DNA from 2 places in the Bacillus halotolerans genome. Region 1 is predicted to be linked to the other one. Evidence: riboswitches for the same ligand, from Rfam matches in the RefSeq annotation. Region 1 holds a riboswitch; the other holds the start of a gene.
What was found. A riboswitch is a leader RNA that binds a small molecule or an ion and turns the genes downstream of it on or off. The one in region 1 is predicted to bind S-adenosylmethionine.

Region 1 (12,703 bases):
TCAATCTTTCGGTTTACCGTTTGAACAAGCATTCCAGCCGAAAGAACAAAGCGCAGCTAAGCAAAGCGAGAAAAAAGGATTGCTTGATGAACTGGCGCAAAATATTACAAACGGCGCAAAAGCCGGTCTGATTGATCCCGTCATCGGCCGTGATGAAGAAGTTGCGCGTGTGATCGAGATTCTTAACCGCCGCAACAAAAACAATCCGGTTCTGATTGGAGAGCCTGGTGTAGGGAAAACAGCAATTGCAGAAGGGCTCGCTTTAAAAATCGCTGAAGGCGATGTTCCAAATAAATTGAAAAACAAAGAGCTTTACTTGCTTGATGTCGCATCCCTTGTTGCAAACACCGGCATCAGAGGTCAATTTGAAGAAAGAATGAAACAGCTGATCACTGAGCTGAAAGAGCGCAAAAATGTCATTCTTTTCATTGATGAAATTCACCTTCTCGTTGGGGCAGGCTCTGCAGAAGGCTCAATGGATGCAGGTAACATTCTCAAACCCGCTCTTGCCAGAGGCGAGCTGCAGGTTATCGGAGCGACAACACTGAAAGAATACCGCCAAATTGAAAAAGATGCTGCGCTGGAAAGACGTTTTCAGCCTGTCATGGTGCAGGAGCCTACAATTGAACAAGCGATCAGCATTCTGCAAGGAATTAAAGACAAATACGAAGCATACCATGGCGTGACATTCAGCGATGAAGCACTGAAAGCCTGTGTCACTTTATCATCACGCTACATTCAGGACAGACATCTGCCGGACAAAGCGATTGATTTATTAGACGAAGCTGGATCTAAAGCCAACCTGTTAATTGATGATTTGAATGATGAAGATGCAGCTGAACGGCTGACTGCAATTGAAGCAGAAAAAACAAAAGCGCTGGAAGAAGAGAATTACGAATTGGCAGCAAAACTCCGTGATGAAGAAATCGCACTGGAGAAAAAACTGAACAGCTCTTCTTCACATTCCGCCGTCACAGTGGAAGCTGAGCACATTCAGGATATCGTAGAACAAAAAACAGGCATTCCTGTGGGAAAACTGCAGGCAGATGAGCAAACAAAAATGAAAGAGCTTGAAGTAAAGCTTCACGAACGCGTCATCGGACAAGAAGCGGCTGTTCAAAAAGTGGCAAAAGCGGTCAGACGCAGCCGCGCCGGCTTAAAATCAAAAAACAGACCAGTCGGCTCCTTCCTCTTTGTCGGACCAACCGGCGTAGGGAAAACAGAGCTTTCTAAAACCCTGGCGGATGAATTATTCGGTACGAAAGATGCCATTATCCGTCTCGATATGAGTGAATACATGGAGAAACATGCCGTATCGAAAATTATTGGTTCACCGCCTGGATACGTCGGTCATGAGGAAGCCGGACAATTAACGGAAAAAGTGCGCCGCAATCCATACAGCATCGTGCTGCTTGATGAGATTGAAAAAGCGCACCCAGATGTTCAGCATATGTTCCTGCAAATTATGGAGGACGGCCGCTTAACGGACAGCCAAGGCAGAACCGTAAGCTTTAAAGACACCGTCATCATTATGACAAGCAATGCAGGCACTGGTGAAAAACAAACGAAAGTCGGTTTCCAATCAGAAGACAGCGTGATTGAAGAACAAACATTAATTGATTCACTCAGCATGTTCTTTAAACCTGAGTTTCTCAACCGATTTGACAGCATCATCGAATTCCGTTCCCTTGAAAAAGAGCATCTGGTCAAAATCGTCAGCCTTCTTCTTGGAGAATTGGAAGAAACATTGGCAGAACGAGGCATCAGCTTGAGTGTTTCAGATGAAGCGAAAGAAAAAATCGCTGAGCTGGGTTACCATCCTTCATTCGGTGCGCGCCCGCTCAGAAGAACGATCCAGGAATGGGTTGAGGACGAAATGACTGATCTGCTGCTTGACAATAACGAGATTGCAAGTTTTCACGTCACAGTAGAAAATGATAACATCAAAGTTCAGGCAAAATAAAAATCAGTGGCTTCCTTTTCAGGGAAGCCGCTTTTTATGTGAAATCCTTCTCTCGTCCGAGAACATGTCATTCCATCCCCTGAAGCGCTCATCTCCTTCTTTCTTTACACTTTTCATAAAGAGGGATGGAACATGATGAATATTTATTTCTATTGTTATACGAAAGCACTTTAGAGAATCAGATACGCACGTCAAAACCCGCGGCCTTTCCCCTGCTGAAAAGCCTGCGTTTGTTTATTTCTCCCTTCTATGTATCTTCCTTGAATATTTCATGAACAATTTCACAATGTCCCTAAAGTTCCAGACACTGATACCGATATTAACCATAGACAAGCTAGTAAAAAAGGATTTGGTGAAAATTATGGATAAAACTTCGATTATCGGTATTATTCTTGCTTTTGTTGCATTGAGTGTGGGAATGGTTCTGAAAGGCGTCAGTTTCGCTGCTCTTGCAAATCCCGCTGCCATTTTAATTATCATCGCCGGAACGATATCAGCGGTAGTCATTGCGTTCCCAACGAAAGAAATCAAAAAAGTGCCTGTGCTGTTCCGTGTGCTATTTAAAGAAAACAAACAGCTGACAATAGAAGAACTCATTCCTATGTTCTCTGAATGGGCTCAGCTTGCACGCCGTGAAGGCCTGCTGGCTTTGGAAGCAAGTATTGAAAATGTAGATGACGCGTTTCTGAAAAACGGTCTCAGCATGGCTGTTGACGGGCAAAGCGCAGAATTTATCAGAGATATCATGACTGAAGAAGTTGAAGCGATGGAGGAAAGACACCAGGCCGGAGCCGCTATTTTTACACAGGCGGGAACTTACGCGCCGACACTTGGGGTGCTCGGTGCTGTTATCGGACTGATCGCCGCACTTTCTCATATGGACAATACAGATGAGCTTGGTCACGCCATCAGTGCAGCCTTTGTAGCCACCCTTCTCGGTATCTTTACGGGATATGTATTATGGCATCCTTTTGCAAACAAATTAAAACGCAAGTCAAAACAGGAAGTCAAGCTCCGTGAAATTATGATTGAAGGCGTCCTGTCCGTTTTAGAAGGACAGGCACCGAAAGTGATCGAGCAGAAACTTTTAATGTACCTTCCTGCGAAGGACCGTTTGAAATTTGCAGAACGAGAAGGAGAGGCGCAAAATGGCGAGAAAAAAGAAGAAGAAGCATGAGGACGAGCACGTTGATGAATCATGGCTGGTTCCTTACGCCGATATCCTTACCCTTCTCCTAGCATTGTTTATTGTGCTGTACGCGAGCAGCTCGATTGACGCAGCTAAATTTCAAATGCTTTCAAAATCATTTAATGAAGTCTTTACAGGCGGGACCGGCGTATTGGATTATTCCAGCGTCACCCCTCCTAAAAATGAGTCAGACGGAATCGACGAAGTGGAAAAGGAAAAAGAAGAGAAAAAGGAAAACAAGAAAGAAAAGGAAAAAGCAGCTGATCAAGAAGAACTTAAAAATGTGCAGAGCCAGGTGGAAAAGTTCATTAAAAATAAAAAGCTGGAGCATCAGCTGGAAACAAAGATGACTAAGGAAGGCCTGCTGATCACGATTAAAGACAGCATCTTCTTTGATTCAGGAAAAGCGACCATCCGCCAGGAAGACATTCCGCTTGCAAAAGAGATTTCAAACCTTCTTGTGATTAATCCGCCAAGAAACATCATTATCAGCGGACATACAGACAATATGCCGATTAGAAATTCAGAATTTCAGTCAAACTGGCATTTAAGTGTGATGAGAGCCGTAAACTTCATGGGGCTTCTGATTGAGAACCCTAAGCTTGATGCCAAAGTGTTCAGTGCCAAAGGCTATGGTGAGTATAAACCGGTGGCCTCCAACAAAACTGCGGAAGGCCGAAGCAAAAACAGGCGGGTTGAGGTTCTCATCTTGCCAAGAGGCGCAGCGGAAACAAATGAAAAATAGTAAAAAAGGAAGCCTGATCTATCACAAGGCTTCCTTTTTTTACTTATTATGAAACTGTTTTGCGTTTAATCCTACTCTTTTTAACATTTCAGTGCACATTTCAACTTCTTCTTCGCTTAATACGCTGATCATTTCATCAATTTCAGCTGCATGATCAGGGAAAATATCATCCAAAAGACCGATGCCTTTTTCGGTAATTTGTGCAAATGTTACTCGTCTGTCTGTAGGCGACGCTTTCCGAATAAGGAGCTCTTTTTGCTCAAGCTTATCTACGACGTAGGTGATGCTCCCGCTGGCCAAGAGAATTTTATCCCCTATCTGCTGCAGCGGCTGATCACCTTTATGATATAACAGCTCCAGCACAGCAAATTCAGTAGGATTCAGTCCATGCTTATGAATATGCTTATTCATATGATCATTAATAGACCTATACGCGCGTGACAGCACGATAAATAACTTCAGTGATTTTTCTGTCATATCTCAATCATCCTTTTAGAAACCGTTACAGAGAAACATTAATAAACAAATACCGAAATGTCAATAAAAATCTTTCCAATATTTCTCTTCTTTTTTATTATTCATGTGAACAACATATTTTTCTTAATTATTTTGGTTATTTTTTCTTATTAAACAAGAAGAAACAATGATATAATACCTCTAATCAGGTGTATGTTGGAGCGATGCAAATTGAAAATACTAAAAGGCGCCTGCGGGAGAATTAAGCTTTATATTGCACTAGTAGTGATTCCGGCACTCGTCATAAGCTTTTTCGTCTATGAAAAAGAAAAAGAAACAATAGCTGCAGAACATAAGCAAGAAGCCAGTGTTATGCTGAACCTTCACCGCAACAAAATAAATTATTTAATCGGGGAAACAAAAGCGAGAATGACGTCCTTGTCTATCGCTATCGACAGACCGATAGATATGAATAAAATGAAAACTGTTTTGGAAAAAACGTTTGATTCCGAACCAAGGTTTTCCGGTCTTTATTTTCTCAATGCTAAAGGAGATGTCACTGCCAGCGCAACAGAATTAAAAACTAAAGTCAATCTGGCCGACAGATCCTTTTTTACAAAAGCGAAAAAAACAAAAAAGACTGTCATTACAGACAGCTATTCAAGCAGGATCACAGGCCAGCCGATTTTTACAATTTGTGTTCCCGTGCTGGATGAAAAGAAAAATGTCACAGATTATCTTGTGGCAGCTATACAAATTGACTATCTGCAAAACCTGATTAACTTGCTGAGCCCTGATGTCTATATTGAGGTTGTGAACGAAAATAACAAAATGATTTTCTCAAGCGGACAGGCTTCTCACGCAAGAGATCAAAAACCTGTCAGCGGTTATCTTGATGATATCAGCTGGAATATGAAAGTATATCCGAATCCTGTCACAATAGAGGAGCTGAGTAAAAGCCTTGTGCTTCCTCTTTCCTGTATTATAGTCTTGCTGAATATTCTTTTTATTCTAGTACTTTATTATTTGCTGAAGCGGCGGACCCAGCTGGAGCGCACGGAAAATGAGCAGCAAAAATTAGAGCTGATCGGAACGCTTGCTGCCAGCACGGCTCACGAAATCCGCAATCCGCTCACCGGCATAAGCGGTTTTATTCAGCTGCTGCAAAAGAAATATAAAGGTGAAGAAGACCAGCTGTATTTTTCAATTATCGACCAGGAGATTAAACGTATCAATCAAATTGTGAGTGAGTTTTTAGTTCTCGGAAAACCGACAGCTGAGAAATGGGAGCTTAACTCGCTTCAGGATATTATCGGAGAAATTATGCCGATCATCTATTCTGAAGGAAATTTATATAATGTGGAGGTAGAGTTAACATTTTTAACTGATAAACCTCTAAAAGTAAAATGTACAAAAGATCATATTAAACAAGTCATTTTGAATGTTGCGAAAAATGGCCTTGAGTCTATGCCGGAAGGCGGCAAACTCACAATTTCCTTAGGAGCAGTTGATAAAAAGGCCATTATAAAAGTGATGGATAACGGTGAAGGGATATCACAGGAAATGCTGGATCATATCTTTCTTCCATTTGTCACTTCTAAAGAAAAAGGAACCGGCCTCGGGTTAGTCGTATGTAAACGGATCGTGCTGATGTACGGAGGTTCCATTCATATAGAAAGTGAAGTACGAAGAGGAACCGAGGTTACCATTACCCTCCCCGTCTCCTCTTCCTAGCCCCCTGACAGTCTCAGGAGGGCTTATTTATTTTCGTGAACGGGTATTTTCATTCTCCTTGCTTACAGCTCCTCCTGAAAAGAAGAATCGAATCAAACGCAAAAGCATTTTCAAAAGCAAAAAGATGAAAAAGAACACCAAAAAGCCTTTTAACCCTTCCGTCGCATCTAAAAACTCCATATTTCCCCGTCCGGTCACTTTTTGCTGAATCTCAATTGCAAATACGATAACAATGATGATCGTTACGGTATAGATAAAGGACAAAGCCGTCAAGCTCCATTTAGAAAGCCATGTAAATACAGCGTGAGTGACAGCGAAAAAGAAGATGCCAAATATTCCAATCACCCAAAAATGCATTTCTTTGTCGGTTAATTGAATGCCAAGCATCCCGCATATCGAAATAAAAGCATCATGAAATTGGTTTATCATTTCAGTAATGACTACCGCCAGTTCTTTCATCAGTTCCCTCTTTCGTATGAAATTTTCCCAGAAAAAAAGAGCGCTTCTGAAAAGCTCTCTCTTTATATATGCATCAGATAGCGCCGCTATTTATGTGCATCATATGCAGGCATGACGTCTCTTCGGGGCCACAAGCCTAATTTCTTCACAAGGCCTTGAATTCCTTTGGAATGTTCGTTTTCTTGCATGAGCTGGTGGTATTCGTTCATTAAAGAATCCAGCTCCTGACTGTGCCTGATTGTGTCATGCCCTGTAAATCCCTGCTTACTAGCGGCGTCTATCATTAACTTTCTTTTTTCATCAATAGACACCAGCAATCTTTCTTGTTCAGAAGAACAGCCCATTCAATTCACCCCTCGCCGCTAAGAAATAGGAAACAAGTTTGATTGGGTTATTGTGCATTATTACAGATTATACTTTATTTGTAAACATATTTTTATTAAATAACTTAATTTTTCATTTATAATAGATATATTGATAGGATTAGAAGAACAATACCCAGACGAAGACCATCTTAAACACACCGGCAGGCAGGAGGAATGCTAAATGAAGAAAAAAAAAGCGATAATGCTCGGTGCGGCAGGCGGAAAAGCTATTCTGAAAAGGAAAACCCGCAAAAAATTAATCAATCATATCACGATCTTTTGTCAAATGCTTCGCGATTGGCGAAACGGTGACTATCCCCGTTCACAGATTAAAACACTGTTGCTTCTGACAGCTGCTATCTTTTATATCATCATGCCGATTGATATGATTCCGGACATCGTGCTCGGTTTAGGAATTCTTGACGATGCTGCCGTTCTCGGTTTGATTTGGACGCTGGTCAAAAAAGAAATGTCCCAATACGAAGAATGGCGTTTACGATAAGCAAAAAAAGCCCCGCCTTTATGGACGGGGCTTTTTCTTCTTATTGGTTCACGCTGTCTTTTTCATAAATCGGAACCCAGCCTTCAGATGTTACAAAGATCCGCACCGCCACAACTTTTCGATCCTCTTGAAGCGTGAAATAATGGCGGATATTTTCAGGTACCGAGATTAAATCTCCAGGGTTTAAACGGACATCAAAAAATGTGCCGTCCTTGTCTTGAATGACGAAAATTCCGTGTCCGCTTACAATAAAACGGACTTCATCGTCTGTATGGTGATGTTCTCTTTTAAAGTTTTCAAGCAGTTCATCCAGTTTCGGATTTGCGTCAGACAAAGAAATAACATCTTGGGCTTTGTAGCCGCGGCGGGCTGAGATATCTTTAATTTCAGCGTCGAAGGTGTCAAGAATTTGCTGTTTTTCTTCTTCAGACAGGTCATATTTTTCTGAAAGCTGTTCAGGGAGCTTGGCGATATCCCATTGCTCATAGATCACCTCTTGGCTGTCCAGAAAGCTTGCCACTTCCTCTTGATTTTCAATCGTTGTATTTGCCTCATCATGAATTCGAATTGTTGCCATTTGCGGTTCCCCCTTTTATTTAACCAGCTGATGCTGGAGTGTTTTCAGCTTTAAATGATAGCTGAATAAAAATTCATATGCTTCAAGCACTCTTTTCGCTTCAAATGCCGTTCTTCCCCAAGCAGTAATGCCATGGTTCCGGATTAGGACAGCTCCTGAATCTCCAGTAACCTGATCCGCGAAAAGCGCTGCGAGAGTCGGAATATGAGCCGGATTTTCTATAATTGGAATGGACACTTCTGCATTCTCTTCCCACATGCCCAGCGCTTTTATAATTTCTTGGCCTTTAAAAGTGATTTGATTTTGATCTCCATACAGCTCTGAGATGACGTTATTGTTTACTGTATGAACATGAAGACAGCATCCGGCATTTGTTTTATTGTACAGATGTGTATGCAAAAGCGTTTCTGCTGACGGTTTCAGATGATATCCGCTTTCGGCAGGCTCTCCGTTCTGATCCACCAACAGGAAGTCTTCATCCGTTTCTTTTCGTTTATCTTTTCCGCTCGCCGTTACGAGAAATTGCAATGGCTCATCAGAAACCTTGATGGACAGGTTGCCGCTTGTCGCCGGAAACCAATCTCTTTCTGCCAATTCCCGTTTTACTTCGGCAAGCTCGCGCCATCGTTCTTGTTTTGCAGCCATTTCTTTACCTCCGTTACATCTTCAATCGCTTTCTTTATTTCGTGAAAATCATGGTATGGGATATGATTCAGATGATGCTCCTTGCATTCATTTAATAAATAATCCCTTGCAAAGCAAAGATCAGACAGCTTTGCCGCCTCTACATCGGTAACGGAGTCACCGATCATGATGATATATTGATCAGGCTCAGAAAGCTCGTTCATAACAGTCGGCTTGCAGCACCCGCATTGATTTGTGCATGTGCCTTTGCAAGAATGAGGCCAATCAATATGAATGAATTCGTTCTCAAATGACGCACGGTTGCAATAAATATGATCTTTCTCAACAATTCCTTCAAGCAGCGGATAGACAAAAAAGTCCATCCCCCCGCTTACGACATAAAACGGGAGTTCATGCTCGTTAACAAATGCGACAAATTCCCGAAAGCCGTCCCGGATTTTTGCGTCTTCTAATACGAATCTCGTAATCTCCTCTTTTAAGCTGCTCGGCAGAAGGCCGAACATTCGCCCGACGCCTTCTTGGATCGACATCGTTTTGGAGAGCACGCCGTCTTTTAACGCCGTCCACTCCGGCGGAGCGAATGTTTTCATAATGTTTATAATGTTGTCGTTCATCGTGATGGTTCCATCAAAATCACATATAATTAACGGTTTTTGAGTCGTCATACGGCTTCAGCCTTTCCCCATTTATCAAGCGCAAGCTTCAAATCTTCGCATTGACCGGCTTTTTCTTCAATCGGCTGCGCCTCCAAAACCGCCTCAATAATGGCTCTGAACGCTTTGCCCCCGCCTTGGGCGCCGTTTGGATGTCCGTGTATGCCTCCTCCGGCGTTAATAATATGATCGATGCCAAAATCACGCATGAGAAGCGGAACCATGCCAGGATGAATACCAGCAGACGGAACGGCAAATGTCTGGTTAAAGGCATCTTCTCTTACGCATTCTTCATGAATCGCCAGCGCGTCTTCTCTAGGAAGCGCAACTGAACCATATGGAGAAGGAAACAGACTGAAGTCAGCGCCGCAATATCGGTTTAATTTTCCGAGCAAAAGAGCATGGGAAAACCCGTACAACGGTGAGGATGTAAATGCCCCGCTGACTGCTGGGTGCGCCATAATGGGGATTGATACGTCCGGATCTTCCGCAAGGCTTTGCATGACGTCCAAACTGTAAGCGAAGACATTCAATAAAAGCGCATCCGCTCCCAATTCAGCAGCGCGTCTTGCTTTATCTTTAAGCTCAGCCGTTCTACCAGTCAAATTCACTGCATACAGCGTTTTATGGCCGGTCTGCTCGTATGTTTCTTTCAAAATTTGTTTTCCCTCTGTAATTCTTGTTTCAAAAGGTGCTAAACCCGTCTCAAAGAAAATTTCATCGTCTTTGATTAAGTCAACCCCGCCTAGCGCCTGCTGCCTGAGCTGTTCTTTAATATCACTCAGGTCCCTTCCGATGACCCCTTTAAAAATGCTCATTAACAGCGGTCTTTCAAACTCTCCAAGCATCTTCCGGATGCCGTATACGCCAAACTTCGGGCCCGGAAGTGTTCGCTTAAACGCTACAGAAAATTCGAGATCTATTAACTTGATTTTTCCGTCCAGCGACAGCTTGCCAAACACAGTTGTCAGCAATGCCGGAATATCCTGTGAGAAATTTACCTCGGGATAGGCAATTGTGATAACCGCTTGTTTTCCTGATGCAAGATGTCCCTCTCTCTCCTCGACCTTTACAACCCGTCCCTTATGCTTTTGCATCTGCTCCTGCTTCACCAGAGGCAGATCAGTCCAAGAGCCCACCGTCAATCCTGTTGCGATTTGTTCTGCTTTTTTCTCCGTGTCGGCTCCCGGCTCGGTCAGGAGATATGTTGCTAATAATTCACTCATGCCAGAGCTCCTTTCATTTTTTAACCCATATAAAAAACCTCTTCAAACAGCAATGCGTCTAAAGAGGTTTCGTTTCTCGTCCGAATCTTATCTCTCAGCCGCCAGCTGCAAGAATTAGCACCGTGCTTTACAAGTCGGTTGCCGGGCTTCATCGGGCTCGTCCCTCTGCCTGCTCTTGATAAGAAAATATAGATTTTATAAATTATTTTGAATTATCCCACCGTTAAAGAATCTTGTCAATGCTTTTTTGGGTAAACAGGTTTAGTTTGCCAATTCGATGAGCTGCTTCTTTAAGCCTAGCTTCACTCGTTAAGAGCCCCACTCTGACATACCCCTCGCCATATTTACCAAAGCCGTTTCCTGCTGCAACCGCCACATTCGCTTTTTCAAGCAAGAGATCTGAGAATTGCTCAGAGCTATAGCCTTCAGGCACCGGCAGCCACGCAAAAAATGAACCCGCAGGCGCTGTTACATCCCAGCCAATTTCCCTGCATGCCGCTATCCAAGCGTTGCGCCTGCTTTCATACCGGGCATTTTGCTCCGCTACGCATGTCTGCTCAGATAAAAGTGCCGCCTCGGCAGCCTGCTGGGTTGCTTTGAAAAGACTGACAAACATATGGTCTTGATAAAGATTGATCGCTTCTATGACCGAGGCGTTACCAACTGCAAAACCGACCCGCCAGCCCGCCATATTATATGTTTTGGACAGCGTGTAAATTTCTATTCCGATATCCTTAGCGCCTTCAGTCTGCAAAAAGCTTAAAGGCTTGTGTCCGTCAAAGCCCACTGCACCGTAAGCAAAATCATGGACCACACAGATTTCGTTTTCTTTCGCAAAACTCACCGTTTCTCTAAAAAATTCTGCGGTAGCGACGGCTCCAGTCGGATTATTCGGATAATTCAAGTACATCAGTTTCGCTTGTTCTCTTACGTCAAGGGAAATGCTTGCGTATTCAGGAAGAAACGCATTTTCCTTAGTGAGCGGCATCATTTCCATATTCGCTTTCGCAAGCGTGACACCGGACCAATAATCTGGATAGCCAGGGTCAGGAACCAAAATCGTATCCCCCGGATTTAGCAGGCATTGCGGCAGCTCGACAAGACCGGCTTTCCCGCCGAATAATACGGCTACTTCAGTTTCCGGATCAAGCTCAACGCCGTATTCTCTTTTATAAAATGCAGCCGCTGCTGATTTAAGACTGTGCGAACCTCGAAATGAGGAGTATTTATGATTTTCAGGCTGAGCAACGGCTCGCTTCATTTCCTCAACAATATGCTCGGGCGTCGGCTGATCCGGATTCCCCTGCCCCAAATTGATGACATCATGTCCTTCCTTCAGCTTTAGGTTCACTTTCTGCACAAGAGAAGCAAAGAATTGTTTAGGCAGTTCCTGCAGCACTTGAGAATGTTCAAATTTCATCTGTTTTCACCTTCTAAAAAAATCTTGAAATGATAGTCCAGTATCATATATGGTTAAATGAAAAAAGTAAAGAAAAATATGGGGTGTTAAAAAATGAAATGGACCATATCTTGTCTTCAATTTGATATTTCATACGGAAAACCTTCAGAAAATATAAAAAAGGCTGAATCTTTAATTGAAAAAGAGAGTAAATATGCTGACGTTCTTGTTCTCCCTGAATTATGGACGACTGGTTACGACCTTGCCAAACTTGATCAGCTTGCTGATGAAGACGGGCTCACTGCTCAAAGCTGGCTGCAAAAAACCGCAAAAAAACACGGGGTTCATATTGTCGCAGGATCTGTTGCTGTCAGAAAGGGTTCTGATGTTTATAATACAATGTTCATCGCAGATAAGGAAGGACGAATCATTAAAGAGTACAGCAAAGCCCATCTTTTTCAGCTGATGGATGAGCATGAGTATTTATCAGCCGGTTCCGAGGACGGATACTTCGAGCTTGAAGGCGTCAAAAGCTCAGGACTGATCTGTTATGATATCCGTTTTCCGGAATGGATCAGAAAACATACGACTAAAGGCGCTAACGTGCTGTTCATTTCTGCGGAATGGCCTCTGCCCCGTCTTGATCATTGGAAAAGCCTGCTTATTGCGAGGGCTATTGAGAATCAATGCTTTGTCGCTGCCTGCAATTGCACAGGATCTAATCCCGATAATGAATTCGCCGGGCACAGCATGATTATTGACCCTTGGGGACGCATATTGGCCGAGGGCG
Region 2 (18,469 bases), 1.5 Mb from region 1:
CAAGACACACAAATAAACAATATAAAGAACATTTTTAAATGGAATAGACGGATCAACAAAGGCTATCAGCAAAATCAGAATTTGCTGCAGCAAAAATGCGGCAATCCAGCTTCGTCTTTCGATGAGGAATGCTTTAATCATAGAAATGATCCTCTTCCTTCGCCATGTAGCCTTGGCCGACCTTCGTCTCGATATATGTTCCAAGCTGCAGTTCGTCCAATTTTTTCCGCAGGCGGTTGACATTGACGGTCAGTGTATTATCGCTGACAAAACGCTCATCATTCCACAAGCTTCTGATCAGCTCTTCCCTGCTGACGATCTTGTTTTTTTGTTCTATTAGCTGTTTTAGAATGAACATTTCATTTTTAGTCAGTTCAACAGAACCTTCGTCATTGCTGACGAGGTTCTGCTCTGCGTCTATGGCAGCCCCGCACCATGTTTTGATCGTGCTCGGCTCCGTATTATAATGATGCACGCGCCGGAAAATCGCTTGGATTTTCGCAATCAGCACATCAAAATGAAACGGCTTTTGAATAAAGTCATCCGCTCCCAGCTGCATCGACATGACCATATCAGCAGGGTGGTCACGAGAGGATAAAAAGAGAATCGGAACATTTGACCGGGAACGGATCAGCCGGCACCAATGAAACCCGTCAAATTTAGGGAGCTGAACATCAATAATGACGCAATCAGGTTTGATTGACGCAAATTCCTGCATTACTTGGCTGAAATCCTGTATACCGTATACATCATAGGACCATCCCGTTAAACGCTCCTTGATTTCATGAAACAGCGATTTATCATCTTCTATCAGCAAAAGTTTAAACAATGAACTCACCGCACTTTTTCCTTTTTTATGTCAAGTGTATAGCAAATCTTGTTGATGCGCTATACAGAAAAGCCGGCTGGTTCAGCCGGCTTTTTCTGATTACAATTCTCTTCTTAATGCTGTCAGCACGTTGGTTTTTGTTGCTTTTCGGGCTGGGTTCATACCCGAGATCACAGCGACACCGCCGCAAATCACAACCGCAATGATGACAAGGCTGAGCGGAATATAAGAAAACGTATAATTCAGATCGCCCGCTTCGCCTCCGCTTGTCGCCGCGAGAATCATCGGAACGGCCAGGTTGACAAGGTAGCTCACGCCGTAAGAAATGATTATCCCGATCACACAGCCTAAAATTCCGATATACGCACTTTCCATCAAGAACATTCGGCGAATGATAGACGGACTTGCCCCAATCGCTTTCATAATGCCGATCTCCTGCGTTCTTTCTGTAACCGCCATCGTCATCGTGTTAAATATTCCAATGGCTGAAATGATAACCGCGATACATCCGACAAAGATCAGGCCGATTTTGAAGACCATGAAGAAGGTGTTGGCTCCTTCAAGCTCGGTAGTAACTGATGTGACATAGTATCCGTCATCTGTTAGATCATTTGTCAGCTGTTCCACATTCTCAAATTTATCAGCAAAAACGCCCACATTTTTTTCAACATTCCCGCCCTTGAAGTCCAAAAATTCCGAAAAGTCCTTCTTGAACTGATCACTAATGAAGATGTTTGAATCCTCCATCCAATCTTGAGATGGTTTTTTTGTAATACCGACAATTTTAAAGTCATATGTTTTTGTTTTCGTAACATCCCCTGTTTTAGGATCTGTTTTTGATACACTTAATTCGATCGTTTTGTTCAGGATGTCTTTCGTGTAGCCCTTTGGTTCTTCTATATCTTCGGGGTTTCCTTTTGCTTCTTCGATTTTTTTGTTATATGCTTCAGATTCTTTTTTCGTCAATAATCTCTTTGCAAAGTCGTATCCTACTACGATTTCATTTTCCGACTTTGCGACTCTTCCTTTTTCTAATTCCATATTGGCCTTTAATTCATCGTTCATATTGGTAAAGATAAGATTAGAGCTTTCATTTGTGCGATTGCCTAAAGTTGCTTTGTTTGGCTCATACACTTGCGTTCTTTCTACAACTGACCTTACATGATCATACTTCTCTAAATCAGCTTTTTTAATAGGCTTATCCCCTTCCTTGCCCATTACACTGACTTTAGTCACAATTTGCTGGCTCATCGTCATATCTGTGATTGTCTTTTGAATCCCAAATCCTACAGACGATAGCACAACCAAAAACGCACACGCCATTGTTGTCGCAAGAATTGTCATAAAGACGCGGAGCCTGTTTTTCTTCATATTTCTTCTGATAAAATGAACCTGATCCTTAAATCTCAACGGTAATACCTCCTTTTAACACACCGTCATGCAGCTGGAATTTTGAGTGTCCGATTGAAGCTACTTCATCATCATGAGTAATAATCACAAATGTAATGCCCCGCTCACGGTTCAGCTGCTGAATCAATTCCAGCACTTCCTGTTCCGTTTCTGAATCAAGGCTTCCCGTTGGCTCATCCGCTAAAATAATCGACGGATTTAAAATCAGCGCTCTCGCAATGCTGACACGCTGCTGCTGGCCGCCTGACAGTTCATTAGGATAGTGAGCAGCATGGTTTTCAAGACCGACGCGTTTCAGCATGTCCTGTACCTTTTTCTTGCGCTCAGACGGTTTGATCCCTTTTAGCGCCAGCGGCATTTCGACATTTTCATACGTCGTTAAGCCCGGGATGAGCTGAAAGCTTTGAAAAATAAACCCAAAGTGTTCAAGGCGGAACTGCGCCCATTCCTTTTCATTAAAGCCCGTGACATCAGTTCCGTTAATCACAATACGCCCTTTTGTCGGTGAGATGTAGCCTGAAATCAAATTCAGAAGCGTTGACTTCCCCGACCCGCTTCGTCCGACGATACAGGCGATTTCTCCTTTCGCCACATTCAATGAGACATCCTTCAATACTGGAACTTCATTCTCACGGCCCTTTTTTCCGATCGTGAAAGAATGGTCGATATGCTGAACATCTATCATATGTTCTCTCTCCCTTACAACTGTTTTATTTTTTTATAAATCGCAAAATAACTAATGAAGAAACCAACCAAGGCACCTGCAGCCATGCCAAGGAGATAGCCGGCAAAGCTCTCGCTTGTAGCAAATCCAAAGTAGCCGAAGCCCAAAATGCCAATGATAATGACGATCACTTGCACCGGACGATCCAATGCTTTCCACAAAAAGAAATATCCGTTTCGTTCATTTGACAGTTTGACGAAGCTGATGTACCCGATGAGGTAAAAAATAATGCTCATGACAGCCGGAATCACTAAATAATTCGGTGAATCTTCAACCCAGTTTGGAATAACATATGTGATCGGAAATATATACTGCATCCATTCAGGTATAGGGTAATCTAGAAATCTCGCTCTCCCGCCAAAGAGGATATCCATATTAATCGCAGGAAGGGTAATCACTAAAAAAGGCAAGATGGTGACAGTAAATGAGACCAGCAGCTGTGCAAAAATATTGCCTGTCAAAGCTCCTCCAGCCATAACCAAAGAATAAGCCAGCATGCTAACAATGATCATTCCCAAGCTGTAGTTGTGAAAATAAACGGCCTGATCAGGCTTCAAAAACAAAATCAGCAAAACTGATAAAACATAACCTATGAGTTGCGGTATCACAATAACCATTCCGCCGGTGAGGAACTTCGCATTAAATATCTGCCCCCGTGTATAAGGAAGGCTTAATGTAAAGTCAAAGTAGCCCTTGCTCCGTTCAATCCCAAGCTGGCTGACCGCCAAAACCACACCCCAAATCCAAAATACTGAGATAAATGTGCTGTTTAAATAATCAACGCTGAATACGCAGGGGCCGACCCAATTTTCTTTTCCAGTAACACAGCCTTGATAGGTAAGATACATATTTAAAATCGATAAAGGATTACCTAGTATAAAAACCAAAATGGTGATAACTAAGGCGACTTTATTTTGTTTCCACTCCTTATAAAGCAGACCGGAATCCGGCATTTTACTTCCCTCCAAACTTTAAGCCGTTATCTTAATGTCTTACTTTTTTAAAGATGGAAAAATAACTGATCAAAAATCCGACAATTCCTCCGATAATCATTCCGATAATGTAACCCGCTATGGATTCACCAGCAGAATGCCCCACTATACCAAAACCCAGGATTCCTAACACGATGACAAGGATTTGGATAGGTCGATCTAATGTTTTCCATAAGAAAAAGTATCCATTACGCTCATTATGATGTTTTATAAAACTTATATAGCCAATGAAATAAAAGAGAATACTCATCACTGCAGGGATTAGTAATAAGTATTTACTTTCCGCCACCCAACTTGAATCCACATAAGCAATCGGGGAAAAGTCCATCAAATTATTTTCAAAATCGAAGTAATATTCAACATTGGGTAACATTTTCCAAATTTGAATCCCTGAGATAATCTCTATATTTGAAAAAGGCAAAACGATAATCAAATATGGCAATACAGAAGTTGCAAAAGCTGTCAACAACTGAGCAAAAGCGTTTCCAGTTAACGTCCCAGCGGCCATTACTAATGAGTAAAACATAATGCTGGTGATCATAACACCGATGCTTCCATGTTCAAAAAAGTTTACTTGTTCAGGTTTTAAGAAAAGAATCAGCAGCCATGCTAATAAAAATCCGACTAATTGCGAAAGCACAAGGACAACTGCGCCTAGCCAAAATTTCGTTTGAAAAATTTGGCTTCTTTTATATGGAAGACCTAACAAAAAGTCCATCGTACCTCTCGAACGTTCAAGCCCGACCAAACATACTGCCAGTATAATCCCTATCACCCAATTGATTTGAATCATGCTGTCTATGTGGTAATCTACAAAAAATGCACACAGTTTTGGATCTGAATGTGCTAGGCATGACTCGTTTAAAGAATATGAGTGATAAATCGTTAAAGGATTTGCCAGCACCAAAAACACAATACTTAACACAATCACCACTTGATTCTGCTTCCACTCTCGATAGAGGAGACCTCGGTCTACCATCTCCGCTTCCCTCCAAACTTCGCAATGAATACTTCTTCTAGGTTGACAGGAAGCTCATTCCACACTTTTGGCTTCAGCTCTCTTAAAAAGCTCTTGTTCTTCTCATCGCTTTTCGGGATCAGCACCGTGTAAAACACACCGGCCTGATCGAGCATCGGAATGTTTTGCTCTCTGATAGCCAAATTGACATCTGTATCAAACGCCATTTGAATTTTGATGTATTCTTCTTTTAGCTCATCAAGATCCATCACATTCGTCAGTCTGTTATCTTCGAGAAAACCGATTCGGTTGCACATCCGTTCAATGTCCTCAAGGCGATGGGAGGTGATCAGAATGCTCGTATCACGCTCAGCCACTTCATCAACCATCAGCTGCAGCACATCATGTCTTGTCACCGCGTCAATGCCGTCCGTGGGCTCATCAAGGAGAATCAGCGCCGGTCTCGCCGCAAATGACAGAACGAGCGACAGCTGTTTTTTCAAACCTGTCGACAGCTCGCGGTATTTTTTCGTTTCCGGAATTTCATATCTGTTCATCAGCTCATTCGCGTACGTGACATCAAATTTCGGATAAATTCTTCTTAGGATGTCAACAAGCTGCTTGTATGTATACTTATCATAAAAAGGATTTTGAACAGGCATGTAGATGATATTCTGTTTGACCTTCGGATGCTTTTTGATTTCTACGCCGTCAAACAAAATCGTCCCGCTGTCGGCGAAAATGATTTGCTGGATTAAGCGAAGCATTGTCGTTTTGCCTGACCCATTGCGGCCGAGCAGCCCGAAGATTTCTCCTTTTTTAATTGTTAATGAAACATCTTTTAATACTTGATTTCCGTCAATCGTTTTTGACAGCTGTCTTAATTCAATCATCGCTCTTGCCCCCTTTCACATCAGCGCTGATTTCTTTTATCCATTCTTGCAGTTTATCCAGCTCAACCCCCGCATAATGTGCATCGATGATGAGCTGTTTGAGTTGCTCTTTAATCATCGTCATCTTCCCTTCAACCAGTGTCGTTTTTGCATTTTCCGATATATAGGTCCCTCTGCCACGCAGCGTTTCAATAATACCCTCTCGCTCAAGCTCTTTGTACGCTTTGCTGACAGTATTCGGATTCGCAATAATGATCGTCGCCAATTCTCTGACAGAAGGAAGCTTATCACCAGGCTTCATGATCCCTTTCAAACAAAGCTCTTTCATTTGCTGAATAATTTGTTCGTAAATGGGCGTTGAGCTTCTTGGATCGATTTGAATCATTTACTTCCCTACTTTCTATACGATCTGAACCTTTTATAGATAAAACTGATCAATTATACTTTTTTGCCATTCAAAACCGATCATAACGAGTACAAGAAAAAAAGAACAAGCGATCACAGATGCCGCGATCAGCATTGGCACGTTACGTTTGTTTTGTTTTTTATGTTTCATAACTGCCTCCCTTAATTTCAATATATAAATGACTGTTTCATCAGTGTCTATAGTGTATTACTTCAATTAGTACACTTAATACAATAAATACTTTACTGTGCAAAGTCAATCCTTTTTTTACAAAAAAACGGACCCTTATCAAAAGGGTCCGTTTCTTACACATCAAGAGGGTGCTGCAAGATCATATTATTTTGCAAAGCTTGAAGCTGAAGTCTCATTCTGTACAGCTGTTCTCTCTGCTGATCATTTGATGACAGCCATAATTTATTCAAGGCATTTACCGCATTTTCAATCTGCATTTGCGCATCACTGTATTCTTGGTCGTTATAATGCTCTTGTTTAGAAGCGATTTTCAGCTGTTCTTCAGCATAATCATACGCCTGCATACATTGTTGGAGATGTTCATCTACTGATTGTCTTGTTGCCACAGTAACCCCTCCTCTTGGTAATGGAAACAATCCATCATCCATAGTGTAGCCTCATCAGACATGATTCAATAAAGAAATTTATGGTCGATATTCATTTGTTCTCATATGAAATGCGTGCTACAATTTTAGGATGCAATTGTACGCAAGGAGGCACATTAATCGTGATTCAGAACAATCCTTTTCCTTATTCAAATACGGAAAAACGCTATCATACATTAAATTATCATCTCAGAGATCATTTCGGGCATAAGGTATTTAAAGTAGCGCTTGACGGCGGCTTCGACTGCCCGAACCGGGACGGCACTGTCGCTCACGGCGGCTGTACCTTTTGCAGCGCTGCGGGATCCGGTGATTTTGCAGGAAACCGGGCCGATGATTTAATGACGCAATTCCACGACATTAAAAACCGCATGCACGAAAAATGGAAGGACGGGAAATATATCGCTTATTTCCAGGCTTTCACCAATACGCATGCTCCGGTTGAAGTGCTTCGAGAGAAATTCGAGTCTGTTCTCGCGCTCGATGATGTGGTCGGCCTTTCAATCGCCACACGTCCGGACTGCCTGCCGGATGACGTTGTTGAGTATTTGGCAGAACTGAATGAACGCACGTATCTTTGGGTGGAGCTTGGGCTTCAGACAGTTCACGAACGCACAGCTCTTCTGATCAACCGGGCACATGACTTTGACTGCTACATTGAAGGTGTGAATAAGCTAAGAAAACACGGCATACGCGTCTGCTCGCATATAATCAACGGACTTCCTCTGGAAGACCGCGATATGATGATGGAAACGGCAAAAGCAGTGGCAGATTTGGACGTCCAGGGTATTAAAATCCATTTGCTTCACCTGCTAAAGGGCACGCCGATGGTGAAGCAATACGAAAAAGGAAAGCTGGAATTTCTCTCTCAAGACGATTATGTGCAGCTCGTCTGTGACCAGCTTGAAATCATCCCGCCAGAAATGATTGTACACCGTATCACTGGTGACGGGCCGATTGAATTGATGATTGGGCCAATGTGGAGTGTGAACAAATGGGAAGTGCTTGGCGCTATCAATAAAGAACTTGAAAACCGCGGCAGCTACCAAGGTAAGTTCTTTCAGCGTCTTCAGGAGGAATCGGCCTTATGATTCTGAAAAAAATTCTTCCCTACAGTAAAGAGCTGCTAAAAATGGCCGCAGGGGATGGAGACATCGTTGTTGACGCCACAATGGGGAACGGGCACGACACCCTGTTTTTAGCTGAGCTTATCGGTGAAAACGGCCATGTATACGCATTTGATATACAAGAATCAGCAGTGGCCAATACGAAGGAGCGGCTCGGTGACACCTATCAAAACCGGACAACTTTATTTCATAAAAGCCATGACAAAATTGCTGAATCACTTCCGCAGGAAACACACGGCAAAGTGGCGGCCGCTGTGTTTAACCTCGGCTATCTGCCAGGCGGGGACAAATCGATTACGACAAACGGCAATTCAACGATTCAAGCAATTGAACAGCTTCTCAGCATCATGAAAGATGAAGGCCTGATTGTTTTGGTCGTCTATCACGGCCACCCGGAAGGCAAAGCTGAAAAAAACGACGTGCTCGACTTTTGCCGGGACTTGGATCAGCAAACAGCCCGTGTCTTAACATACGGATTTATCAATCAGCAAAATGACCCGCCGTTTATTATTGCTATCGAAAAAAAAGCTCAAATCAGCAAATGATTTGAGCTTTTTTCTTTGAGTTTTTCATCCAGGCCATTTTTTGAAACTTTCTGTAGGCTCTGCCGTTGATATAAAAGAAAAAGGAGGTTTTTCCGCTTGCTTTGATCAGCTTTTTCGCGAGCCGGCCCATTTCCTTTTGGCCCGCCACTTTATCATCAGACAAATAGACACCCAGCAAGCCGCGGTTGATTAAGCGGTGGAAGTTTTCGTGCGGAATGCCGTGCAGATGTTCATCGGCTTTCTGAATAAAGTGCTGCAGCCGATTCATCATTTCTTCATGCGACTGATAATACGAGCAGAAATTCAAGTCCCCTTCAAGCAAGTCCTCCTCCTGGTCAATCAAATAATCAAGCAGAATATGAAGACCTTGTATGTAAGGAAAATAACTGTTGCGGATTTTTTTTGCGGTGCTTTCAGTAAAATCGGGCTGAAACGAATATGCGACAAGACAGAAAATGCCCAGCGTGGAGCCTGCACAAGCTGAGAATTCATACCATTCCATCTCGGGAAGCTCTGATTCATATTGGGTAAACCACTTTTCAAGGCGCGGGACACGCTCATGCTCAACAACGTGCTTATGCACCTGCAAATCGCAATAATAGCCGCAAAGCTCAAGCAGATAAGGTTTAATCATGTCGTAGTGTTCAATAGAACCGAGGACTCGCTGGCACGTTTTCACCAATTCCTGCAAATATCCGCTGTCATCCTGCTCGTCCCTGAATTGATAATAATTTTGCGGTTCAGCTCCCACTGTCAATGCGTCCTGCATAGAGGTGTGAAGCATTCGAAAATCTTCCGGGTCAAGTGATGTGCTGCGGTCGCACAAATTGTCCAGGTAATCGCTGATCGTTTGGTATGCGATGATGAACTCAACACATTTCTGCTTATGATTTCCTGACAATAAGGCCAATATGCCGCCGCCTTCGCAGTGAAACGTTTTATCTCGAATACTTGCGGTTGCCTGTGCTTTTAATTCACTGTTTTTAATTGCTTCTGATTTTTGCTTCCATATGTTCAGCTCTTGATGAACGAGCGGAAAAATATCACGATATACTTTTGCCATCAGTCCAAAAGGATGTTCCGGTACTGTCAACACATGCACCCCCCTAGTTCAAATATATTGATCAGTAAATGCTCTTGCGGCTTTAAAAACGTCTTCTCTTTCCGGTTCATTAAATATTTCATGATAAAGCCCTTCCCATTCCCTATATGACTTATTGTGGGAAGCAACCCCTGAAAACCACTTGATGACCTTCGTTTTATCGACCAGCTTGTCATCTCCGGCCTGCATGACCAAAAGCGGCACCCTCAGAAAAGCCTCTGTCGGCACCATGGCAGACTCAAGAGTTTTTAACAGCTCTCTGTACCATCTGACAGAAACCTTCGTCACAAAGAGGGGATCGTTCTGGCCTGCTTCGATGACATCTTCATTGCGTGTCGCCATATCAATCGATAATCCTGAATCAACTTTAAGCGACGGAGCAATGACATTCAGCCCCTTTGATGCAAGGTCAAGCACTTTATTGACTTTAATTTGCAGCCCGAGACACGGTGATGATAAAATAATTCCCGTAATGCGGGGGTTTCTCTGCTGTTTAAACCATTCAATCGCAATCAGGCCGCCCATGCTGTGGCCGAGAAGAAAAACAGGCAGTTCAAAGGTTCGCGCTTTATCTATCCAAGTATCTACTTCATCAATGTATTCTTGAAATGAGTGAATATGCCCCCTGGCCCGGGTGGTTGTCCCTTGTCCCGGCAGATCACCCATTACAACGTGATAACCCGAAGATCTCCACATTTCACTCAGCCATTTATACCGTCCATGATGTTCACTTGCCCCGTGGATCATAACAATCACTGCCACAGGTCTGTCTGCTTTCCAGGTCCACATGCGGTTCACCTCATACAAAAATTAAATAGAGAAAGAAGGATGAAAGATATATGATTTACCCTTATAAGGAATACACGCCAGAAATCCACCCAACGGCTTTTGTAGCCGATAATGCAACAATTACCGGTGATGTGGTCATCGGGGAACAATCCAGCATTTGGTTCTCAGTTGTCATAAGAGGAGATGTAGCCCCGACCAGAATCGGTAACAGAGTCAATATCCAGGATTTAAGCTGCCTCCATCAAAGCCCGAACCGAACGCTTCTCATTGAAGATGACGCCACGATAGGCCACCAGGTTACACTCCATAGCGCCGTGATCCGCAAGAACGCCTTAATCGGCATGGGTTCAATCATTTTAGACGGAGCCGAAATCGGTGAAGGCGCATTTATCGGTGCCGGCAGCCTTGTTCCTCCGGGAAAAATCATTCCGCCAGGCCATCTAGCCTTCGGCCGCCCGGCAAAAGTCATCCGTCCTTTGACGGATGAAGACCGAAAAGACATGCAGAGAATACGGTCTGAATATGTAACAAAGGGTCAATATTATAAATCACTTCAATAAATGTAAGACCATCTTCGTTTTACTTTACCATTTTTCAAAATATTATTTAAGCGATAACCTTCGCTGACCCGAACCAAATGCAGTTCGGGTTTTTAATTTTCCATAAAACGTTCACATGTAAAAATGAACATGTGACTTTTATCTTATCATAAAAAACAAGACGCCACTGTAAGCAGTCTCTGCAAAAAACATATTCCTATTCTCTGCTCTCTACGAGCAGCTTTACTTAAACAAAAAAGAGCCCTCCGGGAGCTCTTTTTGTCAGCTGATCTGTTGTTCAGTTGACACAGCTGCGTTTTTCTTATGAAAGCCTTTGCCATAATAAACGGCTATCAAAATCAGAAACCAAATCGGACCGACAATTACGGCGACTCTTGTTTCCGGGCTATAAGCCATCAGGATAATGACAAATGCTAAAAAGGCCAAAGATAAATATGACGTGAATGGGTAAAAAGGCATTTTATATTTTAATTGCTTTTGATCCTTTGGCTGCATGCCTTTACGATATTTGATCTGAGAAAGCAAGATGATCGCCCATGTCCAAATCGCCCCGAACGTCGCAATGCTTGTGACCCAAGTAAATACCTTCGCAGGCACGACATAGTTTAACAGCACACCGACTAATAATGCACCCGCAGAAGCCAGTACGGCCTTACCCGGAATGCCGCCTTTGGTCAGCTTACCGTATGCTTTTGGCGCCTCGCTCTGCTCCGCTAGGTTAAAGAGCATACGTCCGGTGCTGAATATGCCGCTGTTGCAAGAAGACAACGCTGCCGTCAGAACGACAAAGTTAATGATGCCTGCCGCATATGGAATCCCCACTTTTTCAAACGTGAGTACAAAAGGGCTTCCTTGCGATCCGATTTCCTGCCACGGATAAATGGACATGATAACAAATAAAGCACCGACGTAAAAAATCAAGATACGCCAAAATACCGTATCAATTGCTTTCGCTAATGATTTTTGCGGGTTTTTGACTTCGCCGGCAGTCACCCCTATCATCTCTATGCCTAAATACGCGAACATCACCATTTGAAGTGACAATAAAACCCCTTTTATTCCATGAGGAAAAAATCCGCCGTTGCTCCACAAGTTGCTGATGCCAGTCGCAATGCCTCCATTGCCGACTCCTGTAATGATCATTAATAAACCGACAGCAATCATAGAAAGGATCGCGACAATTTTAATCAATGCGAACCAAAACTCCAGCTCTCCATACGCCTTTACGGCGAGGAAATTAACACCAGTCATAATCACCAGCGCCGACAATGCCCAAATCCAATTGGGCACATCCGGAAACCAGTATCCCATATAAATTCCGACAGCGGTGATTTCCGCCATACAGGTTACAACCCATAAGAACCAGTAATTCCACCCGGTTAAGTAACCTGCGAGCGGACCTAAGTAGTCACGCGCATACCTGCTGAAGGAGCCCGCGACCGGCTTTTGAATCGCCATTTCCCCAAGCGCCCTCATTATAAAAAACATAACCAGGCCGCTGCAGGCATATGCCACCAAAATACCCGGCCCTGCTAATTGAATAGCTGATGCGGAGCCAAGGAAAAGTCCCACTCCTATGGCAGCCCCTAAAGACATCAAAGAAATATGCCTTTCTTCCAGACCGCGATGCAATTCTTGTTTTTGTTTTTGCATGTTCCCTTCTCCCCTAGAAAAAAATATCATTACATCATTTTTCTGAATATTTCACACGAATGTGCAGGGTAATCAATGATGATGGAGAAATACTGGTATAATAACAAGGCTTTCGACGAATCGAAAGCCTTATCTGTTAGACAAAGATGACTTCTTTAGGCTGATGGCTCAGCTCTTCAGGCATATACCGTTTTTCGATATTGATGCTGTGCCAGATCATAAAGATGAGCACTGTCCAAATTTTACGGCTGTTATCAGCCTTGTCGGCACAATGGTCTTCAAGAAGCTGAAGAACGTAATCCTTATGGATATAAGCGTCCGTTTGGCTTTCCTGAATAATGCTGCGCACCCATTCGTTCATTTCGTTTTTCAGCCAATGACGGATCGGTACAGGGAAACCGAGCTTTTTGCGGTTCAATACATGATCCGGCACAATGCCTTCAGCAGCTTTGCGAAGGAGATACTTTGTCGTACCGTTCTTTGTTTTCAATTCATCAGGAATTTTAGACGCAACGTCAAATACGACTTTATCAAGGAATGGCACACGCAATTCCAAAGAATTCGCCATCGTCATTTTATCCGCTTTTAGCAAAATGTCGCCTCGCATCCAAGTGTGGATATCGACATACTGCATTTTGTTAATATCGCTGTATGAGCTGCTTTCTGTAAAGTAAGGCTTCGTCACATCACGATACGAAAGGCTCGGATCATAGTGCTTCAGCAGCTGTTTCTTCACGGATTCTTCAAAGATCTTCGCGTTGCCGATATAACGCTCCGGAAGCGGAGTGCAGCCGCGCTCAAGCAGGCTCTTTCCTCTCATTCCCTCAGGCATAACGGCCGCTACGTGCAGAAGCATCTTTTTCAAGCCGGACGGAATGCGTTCAAACGGTTTAAGAGAAAGCGGTTCACGGTAGATGTTGTATCCGCCGAACAGCTCGTCCGCACCTTCGCCAGATAACGCAACCGTTACGTGTTTTTTTGCTTCTTTCGCCACGAAATACAACGGAATCGCAGCCGGGTCTGCAAGCGGATCATCAAAGTGCCATACGATTTTAGGAAGCTCGTTCATGTATTCTTCAGGTGAAATGACTTTGCTTATATTTTCAATGCCCAGTGCAGCGGCAGTTTCTTTCGCTACATCAACTTCACTGAAGCCCTGCTGTTCAAATCCGACAGAAAATGTTTTCAGGTTTGGATGAAATTCTTTCGCAACGGATACAATAAACGAAGAATCGATTCCGCCTGATAGGAATGAACCGACAGGCACATCACTTCTCATATGAACGTTTACAGAGTCATAGATAGCGTCTCTGACTTCTTTGACAAGTTTATCTTCTTCCGTCTGAACAGGCTGGAAGCGCGCCTTGAAATACGTTTTGAATGTGATATCACCGTCAGGACGGATTGTAAACTGAGAACCCGGCTCTACTTTTTTCACATCAATATCAAGCGTACTTGGCTCAGGAACGAATTGGAAAGACATATACTGCTGTAATGCTTCTTTATCTATTTCAATATCATTTTGGGCTGCCATTAAACTTTTTCTCTCTGAGGCAAAATAAACCTGATCATTGATCGTTGTGTAATACAACGGCTTAATGCCGAATGGATCTCTTGCTCCATAAAGAACATGATCGTTTTTATTCCAAATCAGAAAGGCAAACATGCCGCGCAGCTTGGAAGCCGCTTCTTCTTTATAGTGACGGTAAGTCGCAAGAAGAACCTCTGTGTCAGAATCTGTGTTGAAAGTATATCCCTTTGCTTCAAGCTCTTCTCTCAGTTCGATATAGTTATAGATTTCCCCGTTAAAAATAATCCAATATTTTTCATCTTCATATGATAAAGGCTGTCCGCCATTCTCCACATCAATAATGCTGAGCCGTCTGAATCCGAATCCAACGTGCTCATCATGGTAATATCCGTCACTGTCAGGACCGCGGTGAACGATCATTTGGTTCATTTGTTTGATTAGTTCTTCTTGATCAGCGGTTTGAGTTAACGGATGCTTGTTAAAAACCCCGACAAATCCACACATAGTATTGCCTCCATATTTAAAATTGTCATCATTGAACCCCTATTTATAGACGCTGTGAACAGTGTTTGGTTTCACAGTTATGTAAAAAAATAAACATGGATACATCGATAAAAAAGGGAAAGCCGCTTAACCAGTAAGCGGCTATAAAATTATTCTCCTAACGCTTCTTTACGCAGCTGTTCCGCTTTGTCTGTACGCTCCCACGGAAGGTCAACATCGTGGCGTCCAAAGTGGCCGTACGCGGCAGTCTGTTTGTAGATCGGCCGGCGTAAATCAAGCATTTTGATAATGCCGGCAGGTCGTAAATCAAAGTTATCGCGCACAACTTCAATCAGTTTTTCCTCCGAAGCTTTTCCGGAACCGAATGTGTTGATTGAGATAGACACAGGCTGTGCAACACCGATCGCGTAAGCAAGCTGCACTTCGCAAGAATCTGCAAGCTCAGCCGCAACGATGTTTTTCGCAACGTATCTTGCAGCATAAGCAGCTGAACGGTCTACTTTCGTCGCATCTTTACCAGAGAACGCGCCGCCGCCGTGACGTGCGTAGCCGCCGTACGTATCAACGATGATTTTACGTCCTGTAAGCCCCGCATCCCCTTGAGGTCCTCCAATGACGAAACGGCCTGTAGGGTTAATGAAGTATTTTGTTTCTTCATCAATTAATTCTTTAGGAACAACCGGATTGATGACATGTTCTTTAATGTTGCGCTGAATTTGCTCAAGCGTAATTTCAGGGTGGTGCTGGGTTGAAATAACAATCGCGTCAATGCGGACAGGTTTGTTATTTTCATCATACTCAACCGTTACCTGTGTTTTGCCGTCAGGGCGAAGGTAAGGAAGAACATCTTCTTTACGCACTTCACTCAAGCGGCGGGCTAATTTATGAGCAAGTGAAATTGGAAGAGGCATAAGCTCTTTCGTTTCGTTGCACGCATAACCGAACATTAAACCTTGGTCACCCGCTCCGATTGCTTCAATTTCTTCGTCGCTCATTGTGCCTTCACGGGCTTCAAGCGCTTGGTCTACACCCATCGCAATATCAGCAGACTGCTCGTCAATTGATGTTAAAACCGCACAAGTTTCCGCATCAAATCCGTATTTTGCACGTGTGTATCCGATTTCTTTAATCGTTTCACGAACCGTTTTTGGAATGTCAACATACGTAGAAGTTGTGATTTCTCCGCTGACAAGAACCAAACCAGTTGTCACAGACGTTTCACAAGCAACACGCGCGTTAGGGTCTTTCTTTAAAATTTCATCTAAAATGCTGTCAGAAATCTGATCACAGATTTTATCCGGATGCCCCTCCGTAACAGATTCTGATGTAAATAAACGACGATTTTTACTCATGATTTGCTTCCTCCTGCACAAGGCCTCCCGAAAGACCTTATATATATGATACGGAACTCGCTCCCTCTTATACAATGTTACGTTTATATTAGAGATGTTAATTGGCATATTTATGAAATAAAAAAACCTTTTCCGTTCGAGGAAAGGGTTTGGTCTTTGTGCCTTTCACTCTTATCGCTCAAGGAATCATTCAACCTTGCATCAGGTTAGCACCTTGGTTGTCTCACACAATTTAAACATAATGAATAATAGAGAAACCGGTTGCTGGGCTTCATAGGGCCTGTCCCTCCGCCAGCTCGGGATAAGAGTATCCGCTCAATGAAATATCTTATCGTAAAAGGGTTTGCAATGTCAATATGAATCAGGAGAAATAGACGCCTTTATTGCGGAAAACAATGGAAATGCACACACAAAAAACGATAAATAGTATAGACTATTTGAAAATATATGTTATACTAATTCACAATTAGCAAAACACAAATAAAATGATAAAGGAAGGTTTCTTATGAACTCAGTTGATTTAACCGCTGATTTGCAAGCCTTATTAACAAGTCCTAATGTGCAGCATAATTTATCTGCAGCTCAGCTTACAGAAAAAGTACTTTCCCGCAACGAAGGCATTTTGACATCCACGGGTGCCGTCCGGGCGACCACAGGCGCTTACACGGGACGTTCGCCGAAGGATAAATTTATTGTAGAAGAAGCAAGCACAAAGAGTAAGATTGATTGGGGTCCGGTGAATCAGCCTATTTCCGAGGAAGCATTTGACCGGCTATACACGAAAGTTGTCAGCTATCTGAAACAACGTGATGAGCTGTTTGTTTTCGAAGGATTTGCCGGTGCTGATGAAAAATACAGACTGCCGATCACGGTCGTTAATGAATTTGCATGGCACAATTTATTTGCCAGACAGCTGTTTATCCGTCCTGAAGACAATGATAAAAAAACAGTCGAACAGCCGTTTACCATTCTTTCCGCTCCGCATTTCAAAGCGGACCCAAAAACAGACGGCACACATTCAGAAACCTTTATTATTGTTTCTTTCGAAAAGCGCACGATTTTAATCGGCGGAACGGAGTATGCCGGAGAAATGAAAAAATCGATTTTCTCCATCATGAATTTCCTGCTGCCTGAGCGAGATATTTTATCCATGCATTGCTCCGCCAATGTCGGTGAAAAAGGCGATGTCGCGCTTTTCTTCGGCCTGTCGGGAACAGGAAAGACCACCCTTTCGGCGGATGCTGACCGGAAACTGATCGGTGATGATGAACACGGCTGGTCGGATACTGGTGTCTTCAATATCGAAGGCGGATGCTATGCCAAGTGCATTCATTTAAGCGAAGAAAAGGAACCGCAGATTTTTAAAGCGATTCGGTTTGGATCCGTTCTCGAAAATGTTGTTGTAGATGAAGATACGCGTGAAGCCAATTACGATGATTCCTTCTATACAGAAAACACACGTGCCGCTTACCCGATTCATATGATCGACAACATTGTCTCTCCGAGCATTGCGGGCCACCCGTCAGCGATTGTATTTCTGACGGCTGATGCATTCGGCGTTCTGCCGCCAATCAGCAAGCTGACGAAGGAGCAGGCTATGTACCACTTCTTAAGCGGTTATACGAGTAAACTAGCTGGAACCGAACGCGGCGTCACGTCTCCTGAGACGACATTCTCCACATGCTTCGGTTCACCGTTCCTTCCGCTCCCGGCCCATGTATATGCGGAAATGCTCGGCAAAAAGATCGACGAACACGGCGCAGACGTTTACTTGGTCAATACCGGCTGGACCGGCGGCGGCTACGGCACAGGCGAACGCATGAAGCTTTCATACACACGGGCGATGGTAAAAGCAGCGATTGAAGGCAAATTAGAAAATGTGCAAATGACCACTGACGATATTTTCGGCTTGCACATCCCGGTTCATGTTCCGGGTGTTCCCGATCATATCCTACAGCCGGAAAACACGTGGAATAACAAAGAGGAATACAGAGAAAAGGCTGTGTATCTGGCAAACGAATTCAAAGAAAACTTCAAAAAGTTCACAAATACAGATGCCATCGCGCAAGCAGGCGGGCCTCTCATTTAAAAAAGCAAAAGCCAAGAGCAATTAAGCTCTTGGCTTGTTTTAATTGACTGTATGCAAAGAAGTCAGCTTGTACGTAATGATTGTCCGCCCGTCTGTCCATTCAAGCTTCTGCACTTCGGCTGTGCCTGACTTTTCACCAAACTTTGTTTTGCTGACATCCATCGGAATCTCCATTGGATAAATGCGATACCCGTCTTTCTCTAATCTGAATATATTTTCATCTATGCGAACTTCTTTTCCTTTTGTCACAATCAATGTATTAAATTCAACAGGCATTCCCAAATTGAAATCCCCTTTCGTTCTCTTTTTTCTATATCATAACATATTTCACCGTCAGCGGTTTTTCATCCACTGCGTGAGCTGCCGCACAATACGCCGGTTTTCCTTC

Region 2: another riboswitch for S-adenosylmethionine. It lies ahead of metK (methionine adenosyltransferase); the one in region 1 lies ahead of mtnW (2,3-diketo-5-methylthiopentyl-1-phosphate enolase).

The regions. Positions count from the first base shown of each region.
Region 1 is NZ_CP029364.1:546,625-559,327, forward strand. Features, by position in the region: gene clpE (ATP-dependent protease ATP-binding subunit ClpE) at 1-1,963, shown strand, start outside; gene motA (flagellar motor stator protein MotA) at 2,325-3,140, shown strand; gene motB (flagellar motor protein MotB) at 3,112-3,897, shown strand; gene mhqR (MarR family transcriptional regulator MhqR) at 3,937-4,374, opposite strand; gene DIC78_RS02585 (sporulation kinase KinD) at 4,567-6,087, shown strand; gene DIC78_RS02590 (hypothetical protein) at 6,115-6,546, opposite strand; gene spo0E (aspartyl-phosphate phosphatase Spo0E) at 6,633-6,890, opposite strand; gene DIC78_RS02600 (YkvA family protein) at 7,093-7,413, shown strand; gene DIC78_RS02605 (1,2-dihydroxy-3-keto-5-methylthiopentene dioxygenase) at 7,454-7,990, opposite strand; gene DIC78_RS02610 (methylthioribulose 1-phosphate dehydratase) at 8,006-8,635, opposite strand; gene mtnX (2-hydroxy-3-keto-5-methylthiopentenyl-1-phosphate phosphatase) at 8,593-9,300, opposite strand; gene mtnW (2,3-diketo-5-methylthiopentyl-1-phosphate enolase) at 9,297-10,514, opposite strand; SAM riboswitch class I at 10,599-10,699, opposite strand; gene DIC78_RS02625 (pyridoxal phosphate-dependent aminotransferase) at 10,738-11,934, opposite strand; gene DIC78_RS02630 (carbon-nitrogen family hydrolase) at 12,028-12,703, shown strand, end outside.
Region 2 is NZ_CP029364.1:3,162,797-3,181,265, reverse strand. Features, by position in the region: gene DIC78_RS16380 (sensor histidine kinase) at 1-141, opposite strand, end outside; gene bceR (two-component response regulator BceR) at 134-829, opposite strand; gene ytrF (ABC transporter permease YtrF) at 929-2,239, opposite strand; gene ytrE (ABC transporter ATP-binding protein YtrE) at 2,229-2,924, opposite strand; gene ytrD (ABC transporter permease YtrD) at 2,939-3,916, opposite strand; gene DIC78_RS16355 (ABC transporter permease subunit) at 3,948-4,934, opposite strand; gene ytrB (ABC transporter ATP-binding protein YtrB) at 4,928-5,806, opposite strand; gene ytrA (GntR family transcriptional regulator YtrA) at 5,799-6,191, opposite strand; gene DIC78_RS16340 (hypothetical protein) at 6,225-6,362, opposite strand; gene DIC78_RS16335 (YtzC family protein) at 6,518-6,790, opposite strand; gene mnmL (tRNA modification radical SAM protein MnmL/YtqA) at 6,952-7,920, shown strand; gene mnmM (tRNA 5-(aminomethyl)-2-thiouridylate-methyltransferase MnmM) at 7,917-8,501, shown strand; gene tbcS (tetraprenyl-beta-curcumene synthase) at 8,491-9,594, opposite strand; gene DIC78_RS16315 (alpha/beta hydrolase) at 9,613-10,392, opposite strand; gene DIC78_RS16310 (gamma carbonic anhydrase) at 10,443-10,952, shown strand; gene alaP (alanine permease AlaP) at 11,214-12,605, opposite strand; gene asnB (asparagine synthase (glutamine-hydrolyzing)) at 12,742-14,640, opposite strand; gene metK (methionine adenosyltransferase) at 14,790-15,992, opposite strand; SAM riboswitch class I at 16,161-16,300, opposite strand; gene pckA (phosphoenolpyruvate carboxykinase (ATP)) at 16,498-18,081, shown strand; gene DIC78_RS16285 (DUF2584 domain-containing protein) at 18,121-18,363, opposite strand; gene DIC78_RS16280 (alpha/beta hydrolase family protein) at 18,415-18,469, opposite strand, start outside.